One region of the Halomonas binhaiensis genome, then DNA from elsewhere that is predicted to be linked to it. Evidence: predicted binding sites of a transcription regulator. Region 1 holds the regulator's gene; each other region holds the start of a gene.

Evidence for each region. Region 1 encodes PhoB, which activates phosphate uptake and scavenging genes when phosphate is short. Its sites were predicted from a motif close to TGTCATANNNNTGTCANA; they were not measured.
Region 2: E4T21_RS03120 (PhoX family protein) is a predicted target of PhoB. The motif match lies at 1,782-1,799, and genes of this name have one in related genera.
Region 3: phnC (phosphonate ABC transporter ATP-binding protein) is a predicted target of PhoB. The motif match lies at 1,674-1,691, and genes of this name have one in related genera.
Region 4: E4T21_RS03530 (DUF6482 family protein) is a predicted target of PhoB. The motif match lies at 1,707-1,724, and genes of this name have one in related genera.

Annotation. Positions count from the first base shown of each region.
Region 1 is NZ_CP038437.2:4,749,844-4,753,007, forward strand. It holds gene phoR (phosphate regulon sensor histidine kinase PhoR) at 1-1,042, opposite strand, end outside; gene phoB (phosphate regulon transcriptional regulator PhoB) at 1,077-1,766, opposite strand; gene ubiA (4-hydroxybenzoate octaprenyltransferase) at 1,903-2,793, opposite strand; gene E4T21_RS20735 (chorismate--pyruvate lyase family protein) at 3,029-3,164, opposite strand, start outside.
Region 2 is NZ_CP038437.2:701,294-704,457, forward strand. It holds gene E4T21_RS03110 (3-deoxy-7-phosphoheptulonate synthase) at 1-1,051, shown strand, start outside; gene E4T21_RS03115 (transglycosylase SLT domain-containing protein) at 1,053-1,658, opposite strand; gene E4T21_RS03120 (PhoX family protein) at 1,871-3,164, shown strand, end outside.
Region 3 is NZ_CP038437.2:496,082-499,245, reverse strand. It holds gene phnD (phosphonate ABC transporter substrate-binding protein) at 1-696, opposite strand, end outside; gene phnC (phosphonate ABC transporter ATP-binding protein) at 741-1,610, opposite strand; gene E4T21_RS02150 (Ig-like domain-containing protein) at 1,885-3,164, opposite strand, start outside.
Region 4 is NZ_CP038437.2:804,997-808,160, reverse strand. It holds gene hemH (ferrochelatase) at 170-1,225, opposite strand; gene E4T21_RS03530 (DUF6482 family protein) at 1,339-1,641, opposite strand; gene E4T21_RS03525 (hypothetical protein) at 1,775-2,068, opposite strand; gene dnaB (replicative DNA helicase) at 2,168-3,164, opposite strand, start outside.

The DNA.
Region 1 (3,164 bases):
GGCAACTACGCCAACGCAATTGAATATGGGCATCATCACCGGCATAGCGCACGGCATTGAAGGCCAGATTGGACAAGGCACTGTGGATTTCCTTCTCGCTGCCCCACAGGCCGTGTGAATCCTCGATACTGACCTCGATGGTCTGACGGCCATTGGACAGGGCCTGGGCATCACGCTGTACTGCACTCAGAAGAGAGGCGGGGTCGAGGTGCACATGATCGCTACCCCCTTGATCATTCTCCAGCCGGGACAGCAGCAGCAGGTCTTCGACCAGATGCTGCATGCGCTGGGTCTGGCCCTGCATTTGTTCGATACCTCGGCCCAGGCGAGGCGGCAACATGTCGGCCATATCGCTGTAGGTTTCCAGGTAACCGGTCAATACGGTCAGTGGAGTACGCAGTTCATGGGATACATTGGCCACGAAATCCCGGCGAATCTGTTCAAGGCGATGCAGCCGAGTGATGTCGCGGGCCATGAGCAGGCGTTCATCATCACCGTAAAGGGTGATCTGGAACTGCAGCATCATGTTCTCGTCGATAGGGGAAGGTAACGACAGAGGCTCACGATAGTCTCGGGCGTTGAAGTAGCTGACGAAGCGCGGGTCCCGTAACAGGTTGGTGATGTGCTGGCCGCGATCCAGGGCAGCCTTGAGCCCCAGCATGCGCTCAGCAGCACTGTTCCACCATTCCAGGTCGCCATGACGGTCCAGCATGACCACGCTGTCGCGCATGGCCTCTGAAGATTCCTGGATACGCTGAAGCGTGGAGCGCAGGCGTCGCTGAGTGATGCGCTGGCCTTTCTGATATCGGTAAAGGCGATCGAACAGTTCACCCCAGACGCCGCTGGCCGTTGGGGGCTCCTGCTGCGGGCGGTGGGTCAGCCAGTCATACATGGCATGCAGCTGACGCAAATGGAAGATCAGGGCGATGACCAGACCCAGGATGATGCCAATGGTCGACAGAGAAAACGGCCAGCCAAGAATGCCGCCGACGGCGACCAGAATAGCCAGTCGCCAGAACTCACGTCGCCACAGGCGTCCCACTTCAGATCTGCACCTTAGCCAACGCCAGGGCCCTTCAGACCTTGGCCGAGAAGCGATAGCCGGTGCCACGCACCGTCTGGATCAATTGCTGATGCGGCTCACCGAGTGCCTTGCGCAGGCGACGGATATGCACGTCCACAGTACGTTCCTCCACATAGACATTCCCGCCCCATACCTGGTCGAGCAACTGGCCGCGCGTGTAAGCACGCTCCTGATGTGTCATGAAGAACTGTAGCAGGCGATATTCGGTAGGGCCCATTTCCAGGGACTTGCCATCAATGCTGACCCGATGGCTGACCGGGTCCAGCATCAGGCCATCGACTTCGACGGGGTCTTCGACACCACGCGGCGTTGCCCGACGCAGTACGGCCTTCAGCCGCGCAACCAGCTCACGGGGTGAGAACGGTTTGGTGATGTAATCATCCGCGCCGGACTCCAGTCCCTGGATCTTGTTATCTTCTTCGCCCTTGGCGGTGAGCATGATGATGGGAAGCTCCGCCGTGGTTTCCTCACGCTTGAGTCGGCGTGCCAGCTCGACGCCACTGGTACCGGGCATCATCCAGTCCAGCAACACCAGGTCAGGTTGATGGTCGACGATCATGGCATGGGCGGATTGGGCATTGTTGGCCTCAATCACGCGATAGTCGGCCATTTCCAGGGCCACCGCGATCATCTCGCGAATCGGCGCTTCATCGTCGACGATCAGTACGGTTTTAGCAGTCATCCTGGGGGCCTCGTGATCTGGAACTTTTGACAGGACGGTGAAGATGACAGCATGTATTTATGACAGTCACGTTACAGTCTGGCGTGAAACGCGCAGAAATCCCAGAAAAAGGGCCTTTTGAAGCCATATTTTCCGTTTACAGCCCTGGATAGAGGCTGAGCGCGACACCTGCAAAGACCATCAGGCCAGACCAGTGATTGTTGAGGAAGGCCTGAAAACAACGGTCGCGATCACGATCGCGGATCAGGCGCTGCTGATGGATGAAAGTGGCAGCCATACCGGCCAGACCAAGCCAGTAGAACCCTCCCAGGCCAAGCTGGCCCCCGGCGATGATCAACAACACCAGTGTGGCAATCTGCAGCAGGCCAATGATCAGACAGTCGTATTTGCCGAACAATACGGCAGTGGACTTGATGCCGACTCTGAGATCATCGTCGCGGTCGACCATGGCGTACTGAGTGTCATAGGCTACGGTCCACAGCACATAGGCAAAGAACAACCACCAGGCCACAGGGGGCACCGTTTCCTGTACCGCACCGAAGGCCATGGGAATACCCCAGGAAAAAGCCGCACCCAACACGACCTGGGGGAAATGGGTGTAGCGCTTCATGAACGGATAGGTGGCGGCCAGGGCGGCACCGATCAATGATAGCCAGACCGTGAAACCGTTGGTGAACCAGACCAGCACAAAAGCGGCCAGCAACAGAGTGACGAACAGCACCTTGGCTTCACGTTCACTGATGCGTCCGGTAGCCAATGGACGGTTCCTGGTGCGCTTGACATGGCCATCGAAGTTACGGTCCGCATAGTCATTGACGATGCAGCCTGCTGCACGCATCAGATATACCCCTGCCACGAAAATCAGCAGGATGTCACGCGGCGGAACACCCTCGGCAGCGATCCATAGTGCCCACAGGGTTGGCCACATCAGCAACCAGGTACCGATAGGACGATCCAGGCGCATCAGGGCGAGGAAGTCAGGTAAACGGGTCAGCAGTCCAGTCGGGCGCAGCAGGGATCGGTCCATCGGGCTTTCTCGTAGATTGTTTCAGTGTCATCCCGTGCATCGAAAAACGATGCACGGGATGACAATGTTTGAAAAGAGCGCTAGGGAATCTCTGAAGTAGCTCGTCGAGCGGGCCAGGATGCCGTGATGGGGCCGCCTAGACACTTGATGAGAGATTCCTTGAGAAGAACGTTTGATAACAATGCGCTGGGCCAGACTAGCGCGGCAGGGAACGCTTTGCCAGTTCGGCAATGCTTCAGCAGGGTAGTCCCAGGGCCTCGGCCATCTGTGGCAGGAAAGCTTCCTGGACCAGCACCGTCCAACCTGAATGACGAAATACCGAGCGGCGTTGCCACAAGCCAGTATGTCCCTGTATCGAACGTGGCGCATGG
Region 2 (3,164 bases), 850 kb from region 1:
CCCATCGTTGTCTGATACGTCTTTGGCCCAGGAAACTACATCCATGGCGTTGCCCACACCTGCCGAACTGCGGGGTGACCTGCCCTTGAGTGCCACTTTACGTGATCGTGTCGAGGCCCAACGCCAGGAAATTCAGGATATTCTCGCTGGTCATGATGACCGCCTGCTGGTGGTGGTCGGTCCCTGTTCCATTCATGACCCGCAAGCGGCCATGGAATATGCCCAACGTCTCAAGTCTCTCGCCGACAGTGTACGTGACCGCCTGTTGCTGGTGATGCGAGTGTATGTGGAGAAACCGCGGACGACGGTCGGCTGGAAAGGCATGGCCTACGATCCAGGGTTGAATGGTTCGGGGGATATGCGTCGCGGCCTGGAAGTATCGCGCAAGCTGATGCGCGATATTGTCGAGCTGGGGTTGCCGGTGGCGACGGAAATCCTGCAGCCGATGATCACTTCCTACCTTGATGACCTGCTGGCATGGGTGGCCATCGGTGCACGTACTACAGAATCCCAGTTGCATCGTGAACTGGCCAGTGGCCTGGAAGCGATCGTCGGCTTCAAGAATGCCACCAGCGGTGATGTTCAGGTCGCCCTGGATGCCATGCAGTCTGCCGCCCATCCTCATCAACACTTTGCCATTGGCAGCGATGGTCGGCCGATGATGAAGATCACCCAAGGCAACCCGCATACCCATCTGGTGTTGCGCGGTGGGCATGGTCAACCCAATTATGATGCCGACTCCGTTGCTGCGGCTCGCCGGGCCATCACCAGTGCAGGCCTGGCGCCACGTTTGATGGTGGATTGCAGCCATGCCAATGCGCGCAAGGACCACCGTCGCCAGAGCGAAGTCCTGCTTGATGTTCTCAACCAACGCGTGGCAGGTGACACTTCATTGGTGGGGGTGATGCTGGAGAGCCACCTGCATGAAGGCAAGCAGCCACTGCAGCCGGGAAAGCTGCGTTATGGGGTCTCCGTCACTGATGCCTGTATCGGTTGGGAGACCACCGAACATCTGTTGAACCTGGCTGCGGAGCGTCTGAGCCAGGCCTGAGTCAGGCCTGGCAGAAGGGGCCGAATTCAAAGAAACCATCGCACTGGAATTCGGCCTCACACGATGATAATTGAGCGCGGTATCGGGAAGCCGTGGCGGAGACTTCCCGAGCCACTCTCTGAACCGCCGGCTTGTTACGGTAACTGCCCCGCTGATATCCCCCCTGACCTTCATGGTAGGCCAGATACAGATGCTCGGGGTTGCTCAGCGAAACCCCGGTCATGCGCTGGGTGCGGGCGTTGTACCAACCGATGAAGTCTGTAGCATCCTCCATGTCGGAGCGGCTGGCGAAGACGCCACCGACTTCGTCTTCGTACTCATTCCATACAGGATCCTGTGCCTGAGGATAGCCATAGGCAGAAGATGGGCGTTTCCAGGGAATGAAGCCCCACAGCTTGGTGCGTGGCGGCCGGATATGGCTCTGGTAGGAAGATTCACGCTTGATGAAGGCCATCTGAGTCCAGATGGGTGTCCCCCACTTGTCGTAAGAATCGCGAGCATCATCGTACCAGTCGGGCTGTTCGCGGAATACTTCGCACAGATTATCCTGGTGAGCGGGGGGAGCTGGAGAGAAGGCTGCACAGCCGCTCAATCCAAGCATCAGCATGATGGCAAATCCTCTCTTCCCTGAGGTGATAACACTGTTCGACACCACCGCTCCCTCCTTGTCCAAATGATGCTCCAGTATGCCGATATGCCGATGACAACGCACTGAATGATGCCAGATAGGCGTCATGCAATTGTCACTTTTCCGCTGTAGCCTCGCCGATCGGACCTGTGGGACATCCCCCTGCATGACTGGCCTCTGAGGTAAGGATAATGAGCAAGGAAATCGAAAATCATAACCTGTTGAACTCCAGCGCCAACGAACCATTTTCCTCCGTCCTCGAGCGCCATGTGTCGCGCCGTGCCGTGATGAAGGGTGGTCTTGGCATGGCAGCCTTGAGCATGCTTGGAGGTTTCGGCTTGTCTGCCTTTGCCAACGAAAAGAACAATGGCATGGCCAAGAAGCCGCTGACTCTGGCGTTTGAATCCGTTGCTGGTTCGCGTACGGATGCCGTCGTGGTTCCCAAAGGTTATACCGCTCAAGTGTTGATTCCCTGGGCGACACCGCTGAATGACAGTGCGCAGGAGTGGGCTGACGACCTGGCCATGACACCCGAGATCCAGGCCAATAGCGTCGGCATGCATCACGATGGTATGTATGGCTTTGCCCTGGAGTCGTCCACAGAGTCCAGCCGCTTCGTGCTGGCGCTGAACAATGAATATATCGACGAGAACGCACTCTGGGCTCCGCAGGGTGGTCCGACCAATATGGCGGAAGGCAAGCGCCCGGCAGACGAAGTGCGTACCGAGATCAACGCTCAGGGCATCACGCTGGTCGAACTGAAGAAAGCAGATGACGGCACCTGGAACCACGTCCAGGGCTCGCCCTTCAACAAGCGTTACACCAGTGCAACGACTATGACACTGTCTGGCCCGGTTGCTGGCAGTGATTACGTCAAGACCCTGTTTTCTCCTGATGGCACCCAGACACGCGGTACCAACAACAACTGTGCCAATGGCTATACCCCATGGGGCACGTATCTGACCTGCGAAGAGAACTGGCCGGAATACTTCGTCAAGGATGAAGGTCGTGAGCGTGACGATGACCGCCTTGGTGTAGCGACAGGTCGCGGTCGTTACGGTTGGGAAACCGCAGCGGGCGATACCAGTGAGCAGGACGGCGAGTTTGCACGTTTCAATGCCACGCCGAATGCCGATGATGCCAGCGGTGACTATCGCAACGAGCCGCGTACCTTCGGCTATATCGTCGAAATTGATCCTTATACCGGAGCTCAAGCGGTCAAGCGCACCTCATTGGGACGCTTCCGTCATGAAGGTTGCTGGCCTGGCAAGCTGGTCGCCGGCGAACCGCTGGTGTTCTACACCGGTCACGATTCACGCAACGAGTACATCTACAAGTTCGTCACTGATGCGGCCTGGGATCCAGCGGATGCCAATACACCGGGAGCCGAAGGCGACCGTCTGGCCATCGGCGCCAAGTATCTGGACAAGGGCACGCTGTATGTCGCGCGCTTCAATGATGATGGCAGCGGTGAATGGTTGCCGC
Region 3 (3,164 bases), 640 kb from region 1:
AATCAATGGAGACTTCCAGATCACGCGCAATTGTTCGGCCTTGTCAGGTGCCGTGATTTCCAGGCGTTCCATGCTCTCGGTATTGAAGGTCGCCACATCAACCTGCTTATTGGCCACAGCCAGTGCATTGGTCTCATGGCTGGAATTCAGGGTGCGCTTGAAGGCCGTGGCGGCATCCACACCTTGCTTGGCAAAGACGTAGTAGCCTGGCACCAGGTAGCCAGAGGTAGAGTTAGGATCACCATTGCCAAAGATCAGGTCAGAGGCATTGGCCAGTACATCATCGACGCTTTGCAGATCGCTGTCCTGGTTGACGATCAGCAGGCTCCAGTATCCCGGCTGGCCGTTTTCAGGGACGGTCTGGGCAAATACCTCGCCACCTGCACGGTCGACGGCTTCCATGGCTGACTTGTTGCCATACCAGGCCAGGTCAATCTGGTTGAAGCGCATGGCTTCGATTACCGCAGCATAGTCGGTGGCAAAGAACGGCTTCACTTCCATACCAAGCTGTTCGGACATATCGTCGAGGAAAGGCTGCCATAGAGGCGCCTGGTTCTGACTGGACTCGGTGGAGATGATGCCGAACTTCAGCTCTTCGGCAGACACCAGCGGTGCGGCAACGGCCATGCTGACACCCAGTACCAGCGGCATGGTCAGGCGGCGGAGAGTTGTGAATGAGAGAGTCGCGAAAGCCATGAGGAATGCTCCTGTATAAGCCTGGGGGAGATCAGGCGGTTGTGTCAGGCAGTGGTGTATTGCAATGACGGCTCACGGGACGCTTTTCCCGTCTGCGGGGAGGTGTCCTGCAATTCGTCAAGGTCGGTGTTCTGGTAGAGATCCTGCAGGCGCTCGTCAGTGAGCTCAGCGATGGCTCCATCGAAGTACATGCGCCCATCCTTGAGCGCGATGGCACGCTGACAATAGCGACGTGCCACATCGACTTGATGCAGAGTGACAACCACGGTGCGGCCATCTTCGGCATGAATGCGCTGGAGAATCTCCATGACTTCCCGGGCACTGCGTGGATCAAGGGAAGCGATGGGTTCATCGGCAAGAATCACATCGGCGTCCTGCATCAGAACCCGGGCGATGGCAACACGCTGCTGCTGGCCACCGGACAAGGTGTTGGCCCGCTGGCCCGCCAACTCTTCCAGGCCGACACGCGCCAGACAACGTAATGCCCGAGCTTTCTCTTCCTGGTTGAAGCGTCCCAGCAAGGCCCGGCCACGGGGCATACGCCCCAGGTTTCCAGCCAGGACATTGGTCAACACACTCAGGCGCCCGACCAGATTGAATTGCTGGAAGATATATCCTGTGCGGCAACGCTCCTGACGCCTTGCACGCCGCATGCGGCCTGCTTTTTGTATTTCCCGCCCCAGCAGTGCAACAAGGCTGCCGCCGCGACTGGCACAGGTCAGGCCGACCAAGTGACGCAGCAGAGTGGACTTGCCAGAACCGGATGGCCCGATCAGGGCCACCATCTGTCCCGGGTAAACCAGGAAGCTGATGTCATCGAGTACCCGACGCTGTCCGAACGATTTCTGCAGCTTCTCTACCCGAATCGCCGGCGTCACAGGTGCAACGATGGACTCCATTGCAGGAATGGACATGACGTCTCTCCTCTTTGATTGACGCCAGTGTCAGTGATGAATGTGAAGCCCAGTTGTCTAGACAATGTCAGATAGATGACATTTTCAGGCCTGAATCCTCCAACCAGCTCCCATAGCCCAATGTGAGTGAAAGAAATCAATAGGATAGAAGGCTAGCGTCATCTAATTGACTTCCATCTGACAACAACCAGAGCAGCAAAAACGCTGAACAGCAGACAAAAAAGGGGACCCGAAGGTCCCCTTGAAACTACTGACAAACTCGTCAATGGCTAAATTAGCTGACAACCAGCTGATGATTCGCCAGCAAGGTTGCCAGGTCGGTCTGAACGCCAGAGAGCGTCACGACAGTCGTCATCTCGTGAGTGGAGCCGGCACCATCACGGTCAATGGCAATCTCGGTATCGCTGCCCTTCACGGTAACGCTCAGGTAGTCACTGAGATCTCCCGCCTCTGTCGTCTCGGCACCATCGCTGCCTTCCGTCGAACGACGCTCAGCGAGCAACTCACTCAGATCGATACGATCAGCATCTGCGGTATTGTTGCCATCACCTACCGTGAAGCCGCTGATACGATCTGCACCATTGCCACCGGTGGCATCGGCTGCATCCAGCAGGTGATATACCACGGAGTCATGGCCGCCATTGCCGATAGTGAAGTGTTCATCAGCCTGAGTGCTTTCCAGGGTGTCATCCTCCACCGAGCCAGCAACAGCCTGGTCGTCGACCACCGCACTATCCTGAGCTTCAGTCGACAACAACTGAAGCGACGGCACACCCGCATCAACCACCAGCTCGACCGAGGTCTCGGCTACGTTGCCCACGTCGTTGGTGGCGTGGAGCTTGATCTCGTACGTGCCATCCGTCAGCGTGGCCATGTCGGCCCTACGAGTCACGATGCCCCAGGTGCCATCATCGAATGTCTGGATGTTGTAGGTGAAGCCAGCAATCTCCAGATAGACGAAGTCGTGATCCAGCCCTGTGGAAGTACCGAAGACTTCCAGGTTCGTGCCGTGCTCGTCAGGCGTGACAATGTTGTCACCACTGCGTGTTACACCTTCCGTGACCGTCAGTGTCGGCAGAACGGTATCGACACTGAAGTCGTGCGAGGCAGTTCCGGTATTACCGGCCTCTTCGGTCACGCTGGCAGAGATCGTGTGGTTACCATCCGCCAGGGCGGACACATCTGCCGCCGGCACATTCAACGTCCAGCGCCCATCTGCTGTTGCCGTGGTGGTGTAGGTCTTGCCGTTGAGCTCGACATACATCGTCTCACCACCATCAAGTCCAAGGACCGAACCACCAATTGCCAGGTCCTTAGCATGTTCAGAAGCATTGACGATGTCATCTTCCGCGATCGTATCGAAATAGATGACCGGGGTAGAGATATCGAGGCCCACCGTACGAACAGCAGAACCGCTGTTGCCCTGGGCGTTGGTCACCGTGACATTGACATCGATGTCGGTGTCCTTGAAGTGGCTCCAGGTGACGGGATCAATATCCACGCTCCAGGTTGTGCCATCTTCATTCACGACACCGGTGTAGGTGTCACCACCCA
Region 4 (3,164 bases), 950 kb from region 1:
GAGCAAGCAGCACCCTCACTCGATGCAATTCACCAACATCTGCATGTCAAACACAAAGCGCTCGCCGACCTGGCGAGCGCTTTATTTTATATGCGAGATTTACTAGCAGGTTTGTCTTGCCAATTCCTTGCCTGGAGCCAGGGGCTAACAGGAAACAGGGAGGAGTCTTCTACAACCACCCCGAGAGTTCATTGCGCGCAATATCGGCCAGAGCCGCCATATGATCATCACGGTCATTGAGGCAGGCAATATAAGTGAAGCGCTCTCCTCCGGCCTCAAGAAAGGCCTCTTGAATCTGCTGCTGGATCTCTTCCAGCGTTTCCACACAGTCAGCCGAAAACGCAGGAGACACTACGGCAATATGCTTGTGGCCCTGCCGAGCAAGTACCGCCACCTGGTCAATGGTCGCGGGTCCCACCCACTCTTCTGGACCAAATTTGGACTGGAACGTTGTCACGATACTACCGTCCTCCCATCCCAGAGCATGCTGCAGCAACTGAGTGGTTGCATGGCATTGGGTCTCGTAGGGATCTCCGGCCTCGGTGTAACGCTTGGGCACACCATGGTATGAGGCAACCAGTAGAGAAGGTGTCTCATCGCTCTGCCAATGCACTGCAACTGATGCGGCAAGAGCCTCGACATACCCAGGGTGAGCGTAATAGGCAGGAACCGTACGTACCGCTGTCTGCCATTTCTGCTTCATCAACGAGCGGAATAACTGGTCACAGGCGCTCGCCGTCGTCGGAGCTGCATATTGAGGATACAGTGGGAAGAACAGGATACGCTGGCAGCCTTTCTCCTGCAGGCGGCGCACCGCACTGTCGGTGGACGGGTTGCCATAGCGCATGCAGAAATCTACCTCTACCCGCTCTCCATGCTCCGCTTTCAGCAGGGCTGACAGCTTGTCGCACTGCTGGCGAGTGATCGTCAATAACGGGCTCTCGTCGCGTTCCTCGTTCCATATACTGCGATAGGCCTCTCCAGAAGCAAAGGGGCGGCGACTGAGGATGACCAACTGCAATAGTGGCTGCCATAGCCAGCGTGGATAATCCACGACACGCTGGTCAGATAGAAACTCACTCAGGTAACGTCGGACCGACCAGTAATCCGTCGCATCCGGTGTCCCAAGATTCGCCAGCAGAACACCAACCTTGGTGCTCTGCGCGGAAGCATCACACTGGGTCTGAAGAGAGGATAGAGCAGACTGTGGGGCTGGCTGGGCCATGAAAGCAGGATCCTTGAGAAGGTCTAGAGCCGCAAGAATATCACTCGCGGACGCCTGCCTCGAATTGGATTCCATCATGGCCACGATGGCGGGTATCAATAACTGGACAACGCTCAGAATGCCAGGGGAGTACGTGAGGCCAGGGGCGCCAGGTAGTGTGTACTGCGACCGACCAGTTCATCCTCAGCAACCTGCTGCACCAGGTAGGCCTGGTGGATACCGGCCCGCTTGAGCTCCAGATAGACATCCTCCAGAGAGCGGAACAGTACAGGTTTGCCACTGCGACACAGGCTGTGACGCCCCCCTTCCATATCTTCCAGTTCAACCTGATAGAAACGGCTGGTGGAAGAGCCGATCACCCGGATTTCAAAATGGTGCTGCCCTTCTACAAAATTTTGAAGCTCATGAAGTTCCATCATGTCCATCACCTTACTTTTCGCTGTTCTCGTCTTTTAGCCTGGCGTACAGACTAGAGCTGCAGAGTGACAGAACAATGACATCAAGGCTGTTGATGCAGGTCATGAGCAAGAGAAATTATCTGGCCTCGGGTTACTGATACTCCGAAGGATCAATTGCCTTGCCCAGAGAATTGCGGTCGACCCACTTGCCCGCTTTGGTTTCCTTGTAGCGAAACACGACCTTGTCGCCGACTTGTACGGGGAGTTCAGCATCTTCCGTCTGATAGCTGTAATCGACACCGTCTACCACCAGGTGATAGCGATACAGGTCAGGCATGCCCAGCCATTCTTTGAAAGGCCCTTCTCTTTCCGCAGACGCCAATACTCCACGGGCCTCCAGTTTGGGCGCGCGCTGCCGGTTACCGCGTCGAAATCCGCCTGCCATGGGATAAACCTCCAGATTGGGTGGGAAAAAGGAAAGGAGCGGGATTATACGATCCTGTGCACAATGCGCAATGCAGCCTTTCAAGAACGAGGTTACCTCTTACTCGCCGAAGGTATCGCCATACGCATCCGGCGCCAAGTCTTCAAAACGAGTGTACTTACCGATGAAGGCCATGTGCACAGCCCCGATCGGGCCATTACGCTGCTTACCGATGATGAATTCCGCCAGTCCCTTGTTATCGGGATTATCCGGATTGTAGACCTCATCGCGATAGACGAAACCAATCAAGTCAGCATCCTGCTCAATAGCGCCAGATTCCCGCAGGTCAGACATTACCGGGCGCTTGTTGGGACGCTGCTCGAGCGAGCGGTTAAGCTGGGAAAGCGCAATCACCGGGCATGCGAACTCCTTGGCCAATCCCTTGAGAGAACGAGAGATCTCGGAGATTTCACCGGTACGGTTCTCGGAGAAGCCAGGTACCTGCATCAACTGCAGGTAGTCGATCATGATCATGGCCAGGTTGCCATGCTCACGCACGATCCGCCGTACCCGGGAGCGCATCTCATTGGGAGACAACGCGGCGGTATCGTCGATGAAGAGCTGCTTGTCCTTGAGCAGGTTGACCGCAGACGTCAGGCGCGGCCAATCTTCATCTTCCAACTGGCCACTACGTACTCGTGTCTGGTCGATACGCCCCAGGGATGACAGCATCCTGAGCATGATGGATTCCGCCGGCATCTCCATGGAAAACACGACGACCGGCCTGTCGCTGGATACCACGGCATGTTCCACCAGATTCATGGCAAAGGTCGTCTTGCCCATCGAAGGACGTCCAGCGACGATAACCAGATCCGAAGGCTGAAGGCCGGATGTCATTTCATCAAGATCGCGGAACCCCGTGGACAACCCCGTCATCGCCCCCTTCATGTTGAACAGCTCATCAATGCGGTCGACCGCCTTGGTCAGCAGTTCACTCATGCCGATCGGCCCTCCCGCCTTGGGACGATCCTCGCTGATCTGGAACACCAGACGCTCGGCTTCGTTGACCAGCTCATCGGAGCCTCGGCCATTGGGGGCGAAAGCACTTTCTGCGATC